DNA from 3 places in the Paenibacillus sp. Y280 genome. Region 2 is predicted to be linked to each of the others. Evidence: riboswitches for the same ligand, from Rfam matches in the RefSeq annotation. Region 2 holds a riboswitch; each other region holds the start of a gene.
What was found. A riboswitch is a leader RNA that binds a small molecule or an ion and turns the genes downstream of it on or off. The one in region 2 is predicted to bind cyclic di-AMP.
Positions count from the first base shown of each region.

Region 1: another riboswitch for cyclic di-AMP. It lies ahead of AC1TPC_RS24240 (C40 family peptidase); the one in region 2 lies ahead of AC1TPC_RS22165 (ubiquitin-like domain-containing protein).
Region 3: another riboswitch for cyclic di-AMP. It lies ahead of AC1TPC_RS12650 (hypothetical protein); the one in region 2 lies ahead of AC1TPC_RS22165 (ubiquitin-like domain-containing protein).

Region 1 covers NZ_JBXCIW010000029.1:20,936-25,350, forward strand. The annotation lists gene AC1TPC_RS24230 (MFS transporter) at 1-285, shown strand, start outside; gene AC1TPC_RS24235 (FAD-binding domain-containing protein) at 406-1,749, opposite strand; gene AC1TPC_RS24240 (C40 family peptidase) at 1,884-2,360, opposite strand; cyclic di-AMP (ydaO/yuaA leader) riboswitch at 2,364-2,516, opposite strand; gene AC1TPC_RS24245 (hypothetical protein) at 2,915-3,499, opposite strand; gene AC1TPC_RS24250 (hypothetical protein) at 3,633-4,415, opposite strand, start outside.
Region 2 covers NZ_JBXCIW010000023.1:9,821-14,235, forward strand. The annotation lists gene AC1TPC_RS22155 (HD domain-containing protein) at 1-723, shown strand, start outside; gene AC1TPC_RS22160 (TatD family hydrolase) at 747-1,514, shown strand; cyclic di-AMP (ydaO/yuaA leader) riboswitch at 1,698-1,882, shown strand; gene AC1TPC_RS22165 (ubiquitin-like domain-containing protein) at 2,131-3,279, shown strand; gene rnmV (ribonuclease M5) at 3,404-3,952, shown strand; gene rsmA (16S rRNA (adenine(1518)-N(6)/adenine(1519)-N(6))-dimethyltransferase RsmA) at 3,956-4,415, shown strand, end outside.
Region 3 covers NZ_JBXCIW010000008.1:36,276-40,690, forward strand. The annotation lists gene AC1TPC_RS12640 (NAD-binding protein) at 1-43, opposite strand, end outside; cyclic di-AMP (ydaO/yuaA leader) riboswitch at 163-334, opposite strand; cyclic di-AMP (ydaO/yuaA leader) riboswitch at 427-625, opposite strand; gene AC1TPC_RS12645 (hypothetical protein) at 1,063-1,266, opposite strand; cyclic di-AMP (ydaO/yuaA leader) riboswitch at 1,343-1,504, shown strand; gene AC1TPC_RS12650 (hypothetical protein) at 1,510-1,935, shown strand; gene AC1TPC_RS12655 (uridine kinase family protein) at 2,005-2,571, opposite strand; gene AC1TPC_RS12660 (hypothetical protein) at 2,727-3,056, opposite strand; gene kduD (2-dehydro-3-deoxy-D-gluconate 5-dehydrogenase KduD) at 3,148-3,903, opposite strand; gene AC1TPC_RS12670 (DeoR/GlpR family DNA-binding transcription regulator) at 3,907-4,415, opposite strand, start outside.

The DNA.
Region 1 (4,415 bases), on a different contig from region 2:
CTGGCATTGGTCGCGCTAAGCGGCTTGTTCTTCTCAGGCATCTTCGGCATCGCCCTTGTTTATGCCAATGAGCTTATCCCGGGAATGACCGAGCGGACAACAAGCTTGCTGGTCGCATGCGGCGGCCTTGGCGGCGCTATTTTCCCAAGAGTGACCGGCTGGTTTATGGACCAGTATAACGTACAGTCTACGCTATGGTATATTAGCTTGCTGGTCGTGCTGATGCTTCTTCTGCTGGCGGCTATGCTCGTTCTGGGAAGAAGAGAGGCGCAGCGCGGGTTATAGCTCAAGAAAAAACCTCCACATTCGCTGTTTCAAAGCGGCGGTGGAGGTTTATTTATTAATAATTCAATATAAGGCATGCTTGTCTAAAACGATAGTCCGCTAAGGACGATGCAGCTCCAGCTATTTGAGTATGGTCTTGTACACCTCGATGGCTCGCGCGCGCGACGCCTTTAGATCCACGATGGCGCCGCTTTGCGGCTTATGAATCTCTTTGTCCGAGAGATGTGCGAGATGGGGCAGCCAGCGCCGGATGTAGCTGCCGCTAGGATCATGGGTGCGCGACTGCGTCTCGGGATTCATGATGCGGAAGTAAGGCGCTGCATCATAGCCTAGCGATGAGCACCACAGCCAGCCGCCGCGATTAAGCGCATTGTCATAGTCGCTTAAGTGAAGGCGGAAATGCTGCTCCCCAAGCGTAAACGGACAAAGCAGGTTTTTCGTTAGAAACATGGCCGTTACCATTCGCAGCCGATTCGGAAGATCCCCCGTGCGGTTCAGCTGCGTCATAGCCGCGTCGATGATCGGAATGCCAGTGGCAGCGGCAGACCATGCCGCAAGATAAGCATCAGAGAGCGGTGACAAGTTCGCCAGCTGCTCGTAACGGAAGAAATCTTCATGGTACATGGCCTGGTACAAGTAGAAATCACGCCAAGCCAGTTGACGGATCCATGCTTCGGCACCGGGCAAGCCCTGCGTAAGCTCGTAGGACTGACGCGCCGATATAGCGCCGGTGTTCAAGAAGCGAGCGAGCCCGCTAGTATGCTCCTCCGTGTAGATGTCCCGACTATCCGCATAAGAGGCGAGTCGCTCGCGTGCAAAGCGATCCAGCTTAGCTGACGATTTCTGTGAGCCTTCTACTCTCGTGCCGCCAAGCGAGTGTGAAATGGCATCCGGCAGCGCGAATTGCAGAGCGACCTTGGTGTTGATTTCGCTTAAGGTCGCGAGATCCTGAATCGTCGTCTCGCCCGCCTTGCTGTAGTACTCTTGCATATAGCTGCTCCACATGCGGTAGAAAGGCGTAAACACCTTGTAAGGCTCGGATCGCCGAGCATACGCAGGGAAAGCTTCCAAATCGGCCAGCGGCGCATCGGCAATCGATATCCAGCGGCGATTCATGGCTCGGACGGTTAGCTGAAGCCGCTCGTCGCGCCGGCGGGAGTAAGGCGTGTAGTCGGCATGGGCGATAACCTCATCTATCGGATGCGCCTCTAAGAGCGCTTCGGTAATCGAAGCGGGATCGCCATGCAGGACATGCAGCTCTTTCCCCGCCTTGGAATAGCTGTGCAGCAGGGAGGCGGCTTGCGCCATAAAATTACGGCCGCTGTGACTGTTTAATCTGCCTCCGTCCGTGAGGACAGGATCTATGATTAGCAAATGAATGCCCTGCGAATCCTTATTTCTCAAATAATCGAATGCGCGCAAATCTTCGGTACGCAAATCCTTGCGATGAATAAACAAATACATTGAGACTGCTCCTTCCCCTTAGCGGCGCAATAACAGCAAAGCCGCATGTCATTTGTCGCTTGAGGACAAACAACTGCGGCTTTGCTGAGTGAGTCTACCCGTGCAACTCTCATACAGAGAGGGAATAGGTTACTCTATTGTCCGTCGGCGTATGCTTGGAAAGAATCTGCATCCATAACACGACGAGCAGTTATAAAACGATTTTCATAATAAGAGGAGTTAAGTTTGTCTGTCACAACGCCTCTGCTAGAAGAGGAATGTGCAAACTTGCCATCTCCTATGTAAATGCCTACGTGGGATACCGTGCTGTTGTTTCCGCCAACAGTGTCGAAGAAAACTAGGTCTCCCGGAATAAGGTCCTCTTTAGCAACCTTATCGCCTGATTTTGCTTGCGAGCCGGATGTGCGTGGAAGCTCGATGCCCATTTTTTCGAACACATAGCTCGTAAATCCGGAGCAATCAAAGCCTTTCGACGACGTTCCGCCGCTTTTGTACGGTGAACCGATAAGATCATTGATGAAGCCGTTTAGTTTTGAGTCTGCGAAAGCGCTCCCAGCCTGGAAAGCGAGTACGAGAACGAGACCCAGTAGTAATGCGGTAACCTTTTTCAATTGTGAAACTCCTTCCAATGCCGACGAGGTTAGCTGTGGGGTTCGGTTGAAGGCTCCCTATGACTCCTCAGGCGCTGACAAATGTCAAACGTCGGAATCAATTCACCCAGAGTGGTTCCCCCGTTTTCCAAATAGGAAATTAGGCAGTTTTTTATTGCTCCTGAGAATTATTCGATTATTTTCATTGATCTCCTGCCTTTCCTGACTATTTCTAATAATTCTCATGTAACCTTTTGACTATTTGCTTCGTTTAACCGTTTATTGTGTAAAATAAACACTCATCACTAGTTCTTTCTAACTAAATGCAATGACTCAATTTCATTAATTATGTGGATCCGGTGTAAAATATACCGATTTGTCCCCTTGGTATCCTGTCTTAAAGACTATTCAATCATGCGGATAATGGCGGTATGATAGCATTTTGCGGAGAAAGATTAAAAAACTCTCATGCGAAGAATGACGAGTTAAAAAATTCAGTTTGCGGCATGAAAAAGGAGCCGTCCCTCAAGATCTATCATCTTGAAAGACAACTCCATCTACATGTAGACAAGCTATTATTTCGCAGTAATGATTTTTTCAGAGATGAGCTGCGGGCCTTCGTTCTTTTGCTCCATCCAGAACCGGAGCTTGTATTTGCCTGAGAACTTAAATTCATAGGAGACAAGCTTGGAGCTGAACCAGAAGGTATCCTTTTCGACAAACTCCTTGAAATCAACATCAGATTGGCTGCGGCCGTCAATGGTCGTTTCTTTATCGTTAGGATCGACAATCGTGACCTTGAATTCAGAGATGGCAACGTTCAAATTATCGATTTGCGCCTGCACCAAAAACTTCTGAACCGTACCTTTATCAACTTGCCCAAACATCGTCCGCTTCTCATTCATCAGAAACATATGAACATTGGGCTTCTGAATGACAAGCTTCTTATCGCTCCCCTTCCACTGCGTAAAAGCCTGCAGGGAATCGCTTAAGGAACGAATATTGATATAAACCTTATCATCGACTAATAAACCATCTTCAATGGATTGTTTATTATTAAAAAGCAGCGTTACTTTTTGTAACATTTTGTCTGCTGCAACCAATGAACCGCCCGATAAGAGCAAAACCATGGATAATAAAATCAGTTTTTTGCGCATCATTTATGTGTATCCTCCATTGTTCATTTACTTTCATCTATATATACAGAAATTGCATGATTTAGTTGCGGTCTATTTTGAAAATAAAAAAAGCCTCGTATCCACAATAATTTGTGGAGCCGAAGGCTTCTTCAGGTTAGGATTGTTTCGTCTGTAGACAATCGTACTGCGCGGCTATGGTCCATACCTTCACTACTGTTTTTACGAGGTAATAGCCTTGATGAAGGATGAGCGCGAACAAGCCGGCCCAGAGCATCGATAAGCTGGTGACAACGAGCCCGGCAGCTGCTCCGATCCCCCACATGATGAGTGAAATGGCTGCGAAGGAGATAAAGTTTCGAAGAGCCTTCCATAAGGAACGGAATACGCCTTCGCCCGATGTGGCGCCGAATTGCATAGCTAGAAACAGCAGATGCAGCACCGTACCCCACAGCAGCCACAGGCCGGCCCCAGGCAGCACCGCTCCCAGCAGCTCTGGAATGGAGCCGCTCTCCAGTAGCGCATCGAGGCCGCGCGGGAGCAGCCACCAAGCGGGAGCCAGCGATAAGACGGTTTCCATCCAGTACAGAAGCACAACAGGCTTCCAGTTTTTGCGAATGCCCTCAAGGAAGCGGGTTCCTCCGTCTAATCTCGTTTGATTCAGCGAGTAGAACAGACCGGCGTTAAACAAGGGAGTTAGCAGCATTCTAATAACCATGAGGCCGCCGAGGGTCCACACATACGGAGTGATCAGATCGGTCTTGAATAGCTGGAACTGGGCTTCGGTCAAGAAGAGCTGGGCAGCGGTGTCGGACGGATAGGAGCTCGGATACCGCCGCAGCAGCGGCGAGACGACCGAATCAATGAAGCGATAGAGGAAAAACCCCCATAGCAGCTGATACAAAAATAATAAAATAACGAGATAAAAATGTTTAACCGC
Region 2 (4,415 bases):
GAGCGCATATTACGCGTATTGCGACCTTATAAAGGGAAAATTGTAGTGAAAGAGAGCGGGATGCATGCCGTAGAGCATTATTTGATGTCTCGCTATCAAATGTATTGGCAGATTTACTTCCATCCAGTAACAAGAAGCTCTGAGATTATTTTACGTCAAATATTTCGTAGAGCACAGGAGCTTTATGTGGGTGGCTATACATTTGAATGGTTGCCGAACCCTCTTAAATGTCTGCTTCATAACAACATGACGGTGAATGATTATTTGAAACTGGATGAGGCGCTAGTTCAAACGGCTTTCACGCAATGGGCAGAGGAGCAGGATTCGCTGTTAAGCGATCTTTGCGATCGATTTATGAACCGTCATTTATATAAGTACATAACGATTGATAACCCTGATGATCAGCTTTTAAATGAGATTAGCGATTGCTTCTCTTCTATAGGAATGAATCCCGATTATCATATGGAAATTGACTTCCCGTTTGACCTGCCATACGACGTATATCGACCGGATAAAAAAGAAGGAGAAAAGAAAGAAAAAGCGCCGATTTTGTTGTTGGACGGTCAGGATGAAATAAGTGAAATATCTGCCAAATCCGACATCGTTCGTTCAATAACCGGATTGCATCAGGGGCAATATCATCTGTATTATCCGGAAGAGCCGCTCAAAAAAAATATTTCACAAATACCTGATTCATTAAAAAAATTATTTAAACTCGACTGAAGGAGCCTGACACTAACATGACATTGCTATTTGATACCCACACCCACTTAGACTCATATAAGTTCGATGAGGATCGCCACGAAGTTATTCAGCGCGCAAAGGATGCAGGCGTGCACATGCTCCTTAATATCGGCTTTAACCGCGAGACCATTCCAACGACGATAGCGCTTGCTGAGCAGTATGAATTTATTTATGCGGCTGTCGGCTGGCACCCGGTTGACAGCATTGACATGCTTCCGGAGGATTTGGAGTGGATAGAGCGTTTATGCGCGCATGAGAAGGTTGTTGCCATCGGTGAGATCGGTCTTGATTATCACTGGGATACCTCGCCCAAAGACGTTCAGCAGCGCGTATTTCGCGAGCAAATCCGTCTTGCCCGTAAAGTAGGCAAACCGATCATTATTCATAATCGTGACGCGCATGAGGATGTTATTCGAATTTTGCAGGAGGAAAATGCAGCCGAGGTTGGCGGGGTCATGCACTGCTTCTCCGGCAGCCCTGAAACCGCGAAGCAATGCCTCGATATGAACTTCTATATTTCGTTCGGGGGACCGGTCACTTTCCAAAATGCAAGGGTTCCCAAAGAGGTGCTCAAGCAGGTTCCGCTCGATAAAATTTTGATTGAAACCGATGCTCCGTATTTGGCTCCCCACCCCTTCAGAGGGAAGCGAAATGAGTCCTCTTATGTGGCACTAGTCGCACAGACGGCAGCCGAATTATTAGGCAAATCGGTAGAAGAAATAGGTGCGATTACGACCGAAAACGGTAAAAAATGTTTTGGTATTGTATAAAAACGAGAGAAACAGAGAGAATTTAAGACCTTTATCGCGTAAAAACTAATTTTTATAGCGATTATCGCTTAATTTTTCCGTCTTTATCCACCATTTTAGCTTAAATCGTCTTTTATCGTATCTTTACAATTCACCTCGTATGAGGTTATGATTCAACTCAGAGCATTACATTTTGTATTGGATTTCCAGTTTGCGCTTAATCTCCATCTGGAGAGCGGGGGAACCAAATACGGGTTTTATGTACCGTGTTTTGAATTCTTCAAGGGGTGAATTTCGGAACCTTTGCCATGAGCATTGCGTTTTCGAATAGGGCGTCTCTCTTGCCCGAATCCGTCAGCTAACCTCGTAAGCGTTCATAGAGAGTGATCAACCTCGTGCATCCATTTTTCTGTATCCCAGCGTAGTCATTTACCGGGAAGCCACGAAACAGATCCTCTGTCGACGGCTTCTTTTTATTTTCGAATAAACGGGAATTTGTCGACATAGGGATAAAAGATGGGGGTGGGAGGATCGATAGCAGTACTGGATTGCGTGCTTGCACGCCAATATACTATAGTCGCGTCAGTTGTATCATGCGTAACACTTGGCGGCGGGGCTATGAAGGAGGACCGATGAAGTGGGAATACTCCAGGTTAAGGACACCCATGGGAAACGATCATCCAGCATGTCTTTCGCATTGCGATGGAAGCGTGAAAACTTGCGTTTGATTCTTTTGAGTGCTACTATCTCAATCGCTATGACTTTCATGTTTTTGGTGTTGTTGTACGGAACGGCTGTCAAAAGCGTCTCCGTAGTAGTGAATGGACAAGAAACCGTTGTGGAAACGAAGCAATGGGTCCTGCAACGCCTACTGGATGAACAAGCTATCGCAATTGGACCACTTGATGAGGTGTCCATACCGCTTAATGCGGCAATAAAGGACGGAGATCGAATTGAGGTAACTCAAGCGATTCCGGTAATTGTGAAAGCTGATGGCAAGACCTCTACTGTATATACGACAGAGAGAACAGTGCAGGCAGCGATCGAGGAATTAAATATTCCAGTTCGTAATCATGATAAAGTAATGCCTCCGCTTAATACGGTAGTTGATTCGGAATTAACGGTAACGGTTGTACGGGTTGACACGAAGGTGTCTGAATCCGAGCGTGCCATGCCGTACTCTATCGTAAAGAAGAAAGATCCTACGCTGGAAGCGGGTAAGGAAAAGCTCGTGCAAACCGGCAAGGAAGGCCTTATTGTTGAACATATCGAGAAGCAGTACGAGGACGGAATTCTCACTTCGAAGAAGATGGTCAGCAAGGTTGTCGAGACCGCTGCGGTGGACCATGTTATCGCGATCGGAACGAAGAAGGCTGAGCCTAAAGTGACTGTGCTCTCAAACAAAAGCCCGAGTGTTGCCATGCTGACAAAGAGCGGTGTAACATTTAAGGCCAAAACCGTACTTAAGAACGTCACGCTGACTGCTTATTCTGCAGGTGTCGCTTCTACAGGTAAAGATTCGGATCATCCGGATTACGGAATTACGGCATCCGGTTCCCGTGTAAAAGAAGGACGGACCATAGCGGTTGATCCGAAGGTTATTCCGATCGGCTGGTGGGTTTATATTGAAGGCATCGGTTTCCGCCGGGCAGAGGATACGGGCAGCGCGGTGAAGGGCAAAAAAATCGACGTATACTTCGATAGCAACAAAACGGCAAATAAGTTTGGCAGGAAGAAAGGCTTTACCGTTTACGTGCTCGGGCCAAATAAACCTTCTTCAAGCTAATTGCAGGATTACCATCATCTTATCGTAATATTCAATTAAATATGCCATCATAAGGAGAGGCACTGCCTCTTCTTTTTGCATGTTTGCGGGCTTATAAGAGTTTATGTTGAAGGGAATGGTCTTGATGATCAAAGAGATCATTGTCGTTGAGGGTAAAGATGATACCGCAGCGATAAAACGGGCGGTTGAAGCGGACACTATAGAGACGAATGGTTCGGCTATCGGTGAGGATGTATTAAGAAGAATAGCGCTGGCGAACGAGCGCCGCGGCGTCATTATATTTACAGATCCCGACCATGCGGGAGAGCGCATTCGCAAAATCGTTGCGAGGCACGCTCCCGGGTGCAAGCATGCTTTTTTGCCGCAGGAGCAGGCGTTGTACAAAGGGGATATCGGCATCGAGAACGCAAGTCCGGATGCGATTCGTACGGCACTCTCAGAGCTCCGTACAGAGTCGCTTCTCGAATCGGGTGAGATAAGCTTTGAGGATTTGATGGAAGCGGGGCTTATCGTGCATCCTGACGCTTCCAATCGGCGCCTTGTTATGGGCAAGCTGCTCGGGATCGGATATGCGAACGGCAAGCAGTTCTATAAGCGTTGTACAAGCTTCCGTATTTCCAAGGTGGAATTTGCAGAAGCGTTCAGACAAATGGAAAAGGAACTGGAGGGATAGAAGTTGAGCGATCACGAACACAATGAGCAAAGCAAGGCATCTGTGAAAACTGCATCCTTCGAGGTGGCAACGCCAAAGCGAACCAAAGAGATTATTGCCAAATACGGCTTCTCTTTCAAAAAAAGCCTCGGGCAGAACTTTCTGATTGACCAAAATATTTTGAACAACATCGTGGCTGCTGCCGAGCTGGACGAGACGAAGGGAGCGCTTGAGATTGGTCCCGGGATTGGCGCGCTTACGCAGCGGCTTGCACAAGCTGCTGGCAAGGTGACGGCTGTGGAGATCGATAATCGGCTTATTCCAATTTTAAAGGACATATTGGCTGAAGAGCAGCACATCACGGTCATACATGGCGATGTGCTCAAGCTTGATTTGAAGCAGCTGTTCGAAGAGCAGTTTGCAGGGGTAACGGGCGTAAGTGTCGTTGCCAATTTGCCGTATTATGTGACTACGCCTATTTTGA
Region 3 (4,415 bases), on a different contig from region 2:
CGGATTCGTTGAATCCAGCTACGATAATATGCTCTTCCAACAACTTGCTTATCCTCCATTTGGTAAAAAAGGTAACAAAAAGAAGCCTTGGGATAAGAGGAACCAATCCCGCGGCTTCTTATGCCCGCAGCTAAAATAAGCCGCGGGAAGCGCGATGGCTGTTGCCTCTCTCGAGTACACTTACGAGGTTAGCTGTCGGATTCGGGCCTTGAGAGTTGCCCTACGCCTGGCTGCTGCCAAGCGATTCACCCCATGAAGCAAAGAGCGTACATACACGCCTTTTCTTCGTTGGTTCCCCCGTTCCTGCTGCTGCAGGATTCAGCAAATTAAAACCATTTCAAGCAGCTGCTCTGTTTTTGGGCAGCAAAAAACCACAGAGGCTTATGACACTCTGTGGTCGACATTAATCGATCACAAGCTTCATCATTCCTCTCTAATCCACGCTTACGAGGTTAGCTGTCGGATTCGGGCGGTGAGAGTCGCCCTACTTTGACCAGTATCCATGGCACCAGTCAAAGATTCACCCCTGCTCTACGGCCGTTCGACTCTCACATCGAACATGCGCAAAGCTCATTTATTGGTTCCCCCGTTTTCCGCATTCACGGAAACTCAGCGATCAGCAAATCGAAACTTATTAGTAAATCCTGTATCGAATCTTACTCCTCGCTATCGCCACTGTAAAGAGAGCCCGCTGGCGAATTTAGCTAATTTCAGACCCCCAGAACGTTTCGCAGCGCTTACATAGAATTCGATCTCGATATATCTCACTATTTCTACGTTTTACTCCTATTTTCGAAAATAATGATATGCACTCACAAGCCACTTTTCAGCGGAAATAATCAGATTTTTCTAAAGAGTAGAATAGATGAGAATGAACGAGTTATCCAGCGAATTAAGCTTTTTTTATTAAGATATTGATAGTTTTTCTTGTAAAATGGCTAAAGGATGCCATATCCCGAAATACAACTGTTTTACAATGATCGCTTTCGGGTTTACTATAGACGGCATGCCTGAATATGGCAGTTAACCTCGCAAGCGAACTGGAGGAGAGATTACGAACGATCACGCAATCAGAAGCCATTCATGAAACAATTCCAGTGAATCTAGTAGAGCAGCTGTGGGAACTCCCGTGCTATCCAAGCCCGTTTCGATGATAAAGGACGTGCGAGTTTTATATTTATTTGCAGCCGCAGCCTTGAGCTTGACGGATTCTCGTTCATCTTGTTCAACCGGTAAATCCGAATGGGATGAGACTGTTTTATTCAAACAAGCAATCTCGTACATATCATTGTTTTAATTCGAAAGATTTACAGATAAGCAATTAGGGATTATAATGAAGAGTACACTATTAACGCTGAATTTTTCGAATGAAAAAGCGGGGGAACCAACGCTAACGTTTTCTAACGTTTTGCAAGGGGTGAATCCAGGGATTTGTAACCCTGGTAGGGCATTCTCTCTAGCCCGAATCCGACAGCTAACCTCGTAAGCGAACAAAGGAGAGATTTTTTCATGTTGACCAATTGTGCAAATCATTTGCACCTTTTCACGGAACAGACCCCTTCTTTATCCGTCACACGAATCGAGCTATTCGTCATCCCTGCTCTCGCAGTCGATTCTGCAGGCCACCGCATTTGTCTCCGTTTAACAAGTGATCAAGGATTCGGCTGGAGCGAGCTGTTTGCGAGCGACACCGAAGATTCGATTGACTTGGAACGATGGAGCGATCTGCTCCAAAGCTTTATCGGCAGCGTCTCTCTTCCGCCTCTACACCATTTTCAATACGACAAAACGGATGAGGACGGACGTATTCTCGACCTATTCGCCTCTGCAGTCAATCATGTCCTGGCACAATCCGCCGATTCGTCTCCGTACAACAGCGATCTTGAAGAATCTGTTTTGCGTCAACGTTCTGTCTCCTATGTTTCTTTGGATTGACTGATTTCATGACCAAAAATAGACAGTCCAGAACTAGCACTAGGTTCTGGACTGTTTATTTTTCAGGCTCTATATCCGGGATCCCTCCAACTTCTGCAATACCCAATCCAGCAGAATCTGACTTCCCTTCTGCGATCCAAGTGAACCATTAACGATTAAATCCGCGTACCAGCGTGTCGGCTCTACATACCGATCATGGGTATGTCTCACCAAATCCAAATATTCGCTTATCGCTTCATCCATGGAGTAACGCTCATTCGAAAATTTCCCTAATCGTCTTGCGAGCCTTTCATCGGACTGGCAATCAACAAACACTTTATAATCTAAGCATTCTCTTAGCTGCGAAAAATGGAACAGCAAAAAACCTTCAATAATGATTACGTCATCCTTATCGGACAAAGATTCATTGAAATCCTCTAATACCTTATCTAGATCAACAGCAGCCGGATCGTTAAAATCTTCATAAGCTTTGCCAGAAAATGAAGCAACCGTTATCGGCCTTTCCTTCTTATAATACTTGTCCATATGTATGACTTTTACTTTATAATGGCTAAGGCCGTGGGCAAGAAATTTACTCAATGTGGTTTTCCCGCTGCCAGACCCGCCAGCAATGCCAATTGCAATCGTAGAGCGCATGACGACCCTCTCCAAGCATTTCGAATTTACTCCTATTTTAATACAAGATGGATGGATTGTCCTCTTACGTGCAAGCAAGAAGACCGATCTACAAGGCAGATTGTGAGAACTCATTTTTTAATCGATTTATAAGATCCGAAGGTTGAGTTAGATAGTCAGGAGATGTAACAGCAACCATGATTTCTTACATATATAGTTTCCTTTTTTACCAGCTCATCTGCCTTCGTTCTAAAAACATCAATCTCATTATAAAGACAGACAATTTCGGGTACATCATAAGTATTAACAATCTCAATAAACTGTACTTTGTGATCTACATCATATTCGAACTTTATAAACAATTGCTCAAAATAGCTGGGGTTATATGGGTTATCCGTGCTGCGATATTTAGAGTAATCTCTAAAAATTTCTTGTACTTCTCGTTCACTCATTCCCAGCTTAAATGGTCCGATTCCAACCTTTGGCATAATTATTATAGGTTCCATTGTGCATCCTCCACTCCGAATTAGCAAAATAAAAAAGACCTTCCCTCTCGCAGTTACAACGCGTAGGGAAAGTCCTTTGATTTCGCTCGCTCTATCTGACTAACCAACCGCCATCTACAGCAAGAATATGGCCATTCATATAATCAGAGGCTGCGGATGCCAAAAATACCGCCGGCCCGATCAAATCCTCAGACGTTCCCCACCGTCCTGCTGGTATCCGTTGCAGAATTTGGGCGCTGCGAATAGGATCTTCGCGAAGCGCTTCCGTATTGTCCGTGCTCATATACCCTGGAGCAATCGCATTAACCTGCAGGCCTTTGCCAGCCCATTCGCTAGCCAGCGCTTTCGTAAGACCGGCAACCGCATGCTTGCTGGATGTATAGCCAGGAACGTTAATGCCTCCTTGGAAGGAGAGCATAGATGCAATATTAATGATTTTGCCGGAGCCCTGCTCGATCATATGCTTGCCCGCAAGCTGGGAAAGGACAAAGACAGAATTGAGGTTCACGTCGAGCACATCCTGCCAATCCTCGTAGCTATGCTCAGCAGCAGGAGTCCGGCGAATAATGCCAGCGTTGTTGACCAAAATATCGATGCGTCCCAGCTCATCAACCGTGCGTTCGATAATGCCCGCAAGCTTGCTGCGATCTGAAATATCGGCTTGAATCGTAATCGCCTTCCGCCCCAGCGCCCGCACGGCGTCCGCTGCTTTATCAGCCGGCGTGCTGTTCGTGACAAGCGCCACATCGGCGCCTGCTTCAGCTAGTCCAAGCGCAATTGCTGCGCCAAGTCCACGGCCAGCGCCTGTTACGACCGCTGTTTTCCCCGTTAAATCAAACAAACCCATCGGTTATGTCCTCCCTCTCGTACGCTTCCCGCTTTCTGGAAGCTCTGCCTTCAACATTTGTATGTGAAGCGCCTCATATTTCGCCGCAACTTCGGACGTAATCCCGTCATCCGTAATGATAAAATCAATTTCGCTTAATTCGGCAAACGTAATTAACGCGCCTTTGTCGAACTTATTATGATCTGCCAGACAATAGACGGTTTTGGCGTTCTCCAAATACAGCCTCTTCAGCTTCGCTAATTCCTCTGTAAAGATCGTAAGCCCGTATTCCAAATGAATGCCCGTGGTGGATAGAAACAGCTTATGGACATTCAGCCGCTTGATCCACTCCTGCGATTCCGCGCCAATGAGCAGATTATTGTGACGGTAACCGCCGGGAACTACGAGCCTTACCTGATCCTTCAGCGTTAGCTCGCGAATAATGAGCAGATCATTCGTAAGCACGGTTACAGGCATATTCGGAAGCCGCTTCGCCATCTCTAGCGTCGTGCTGCCCGCATCAAGCGCTATAA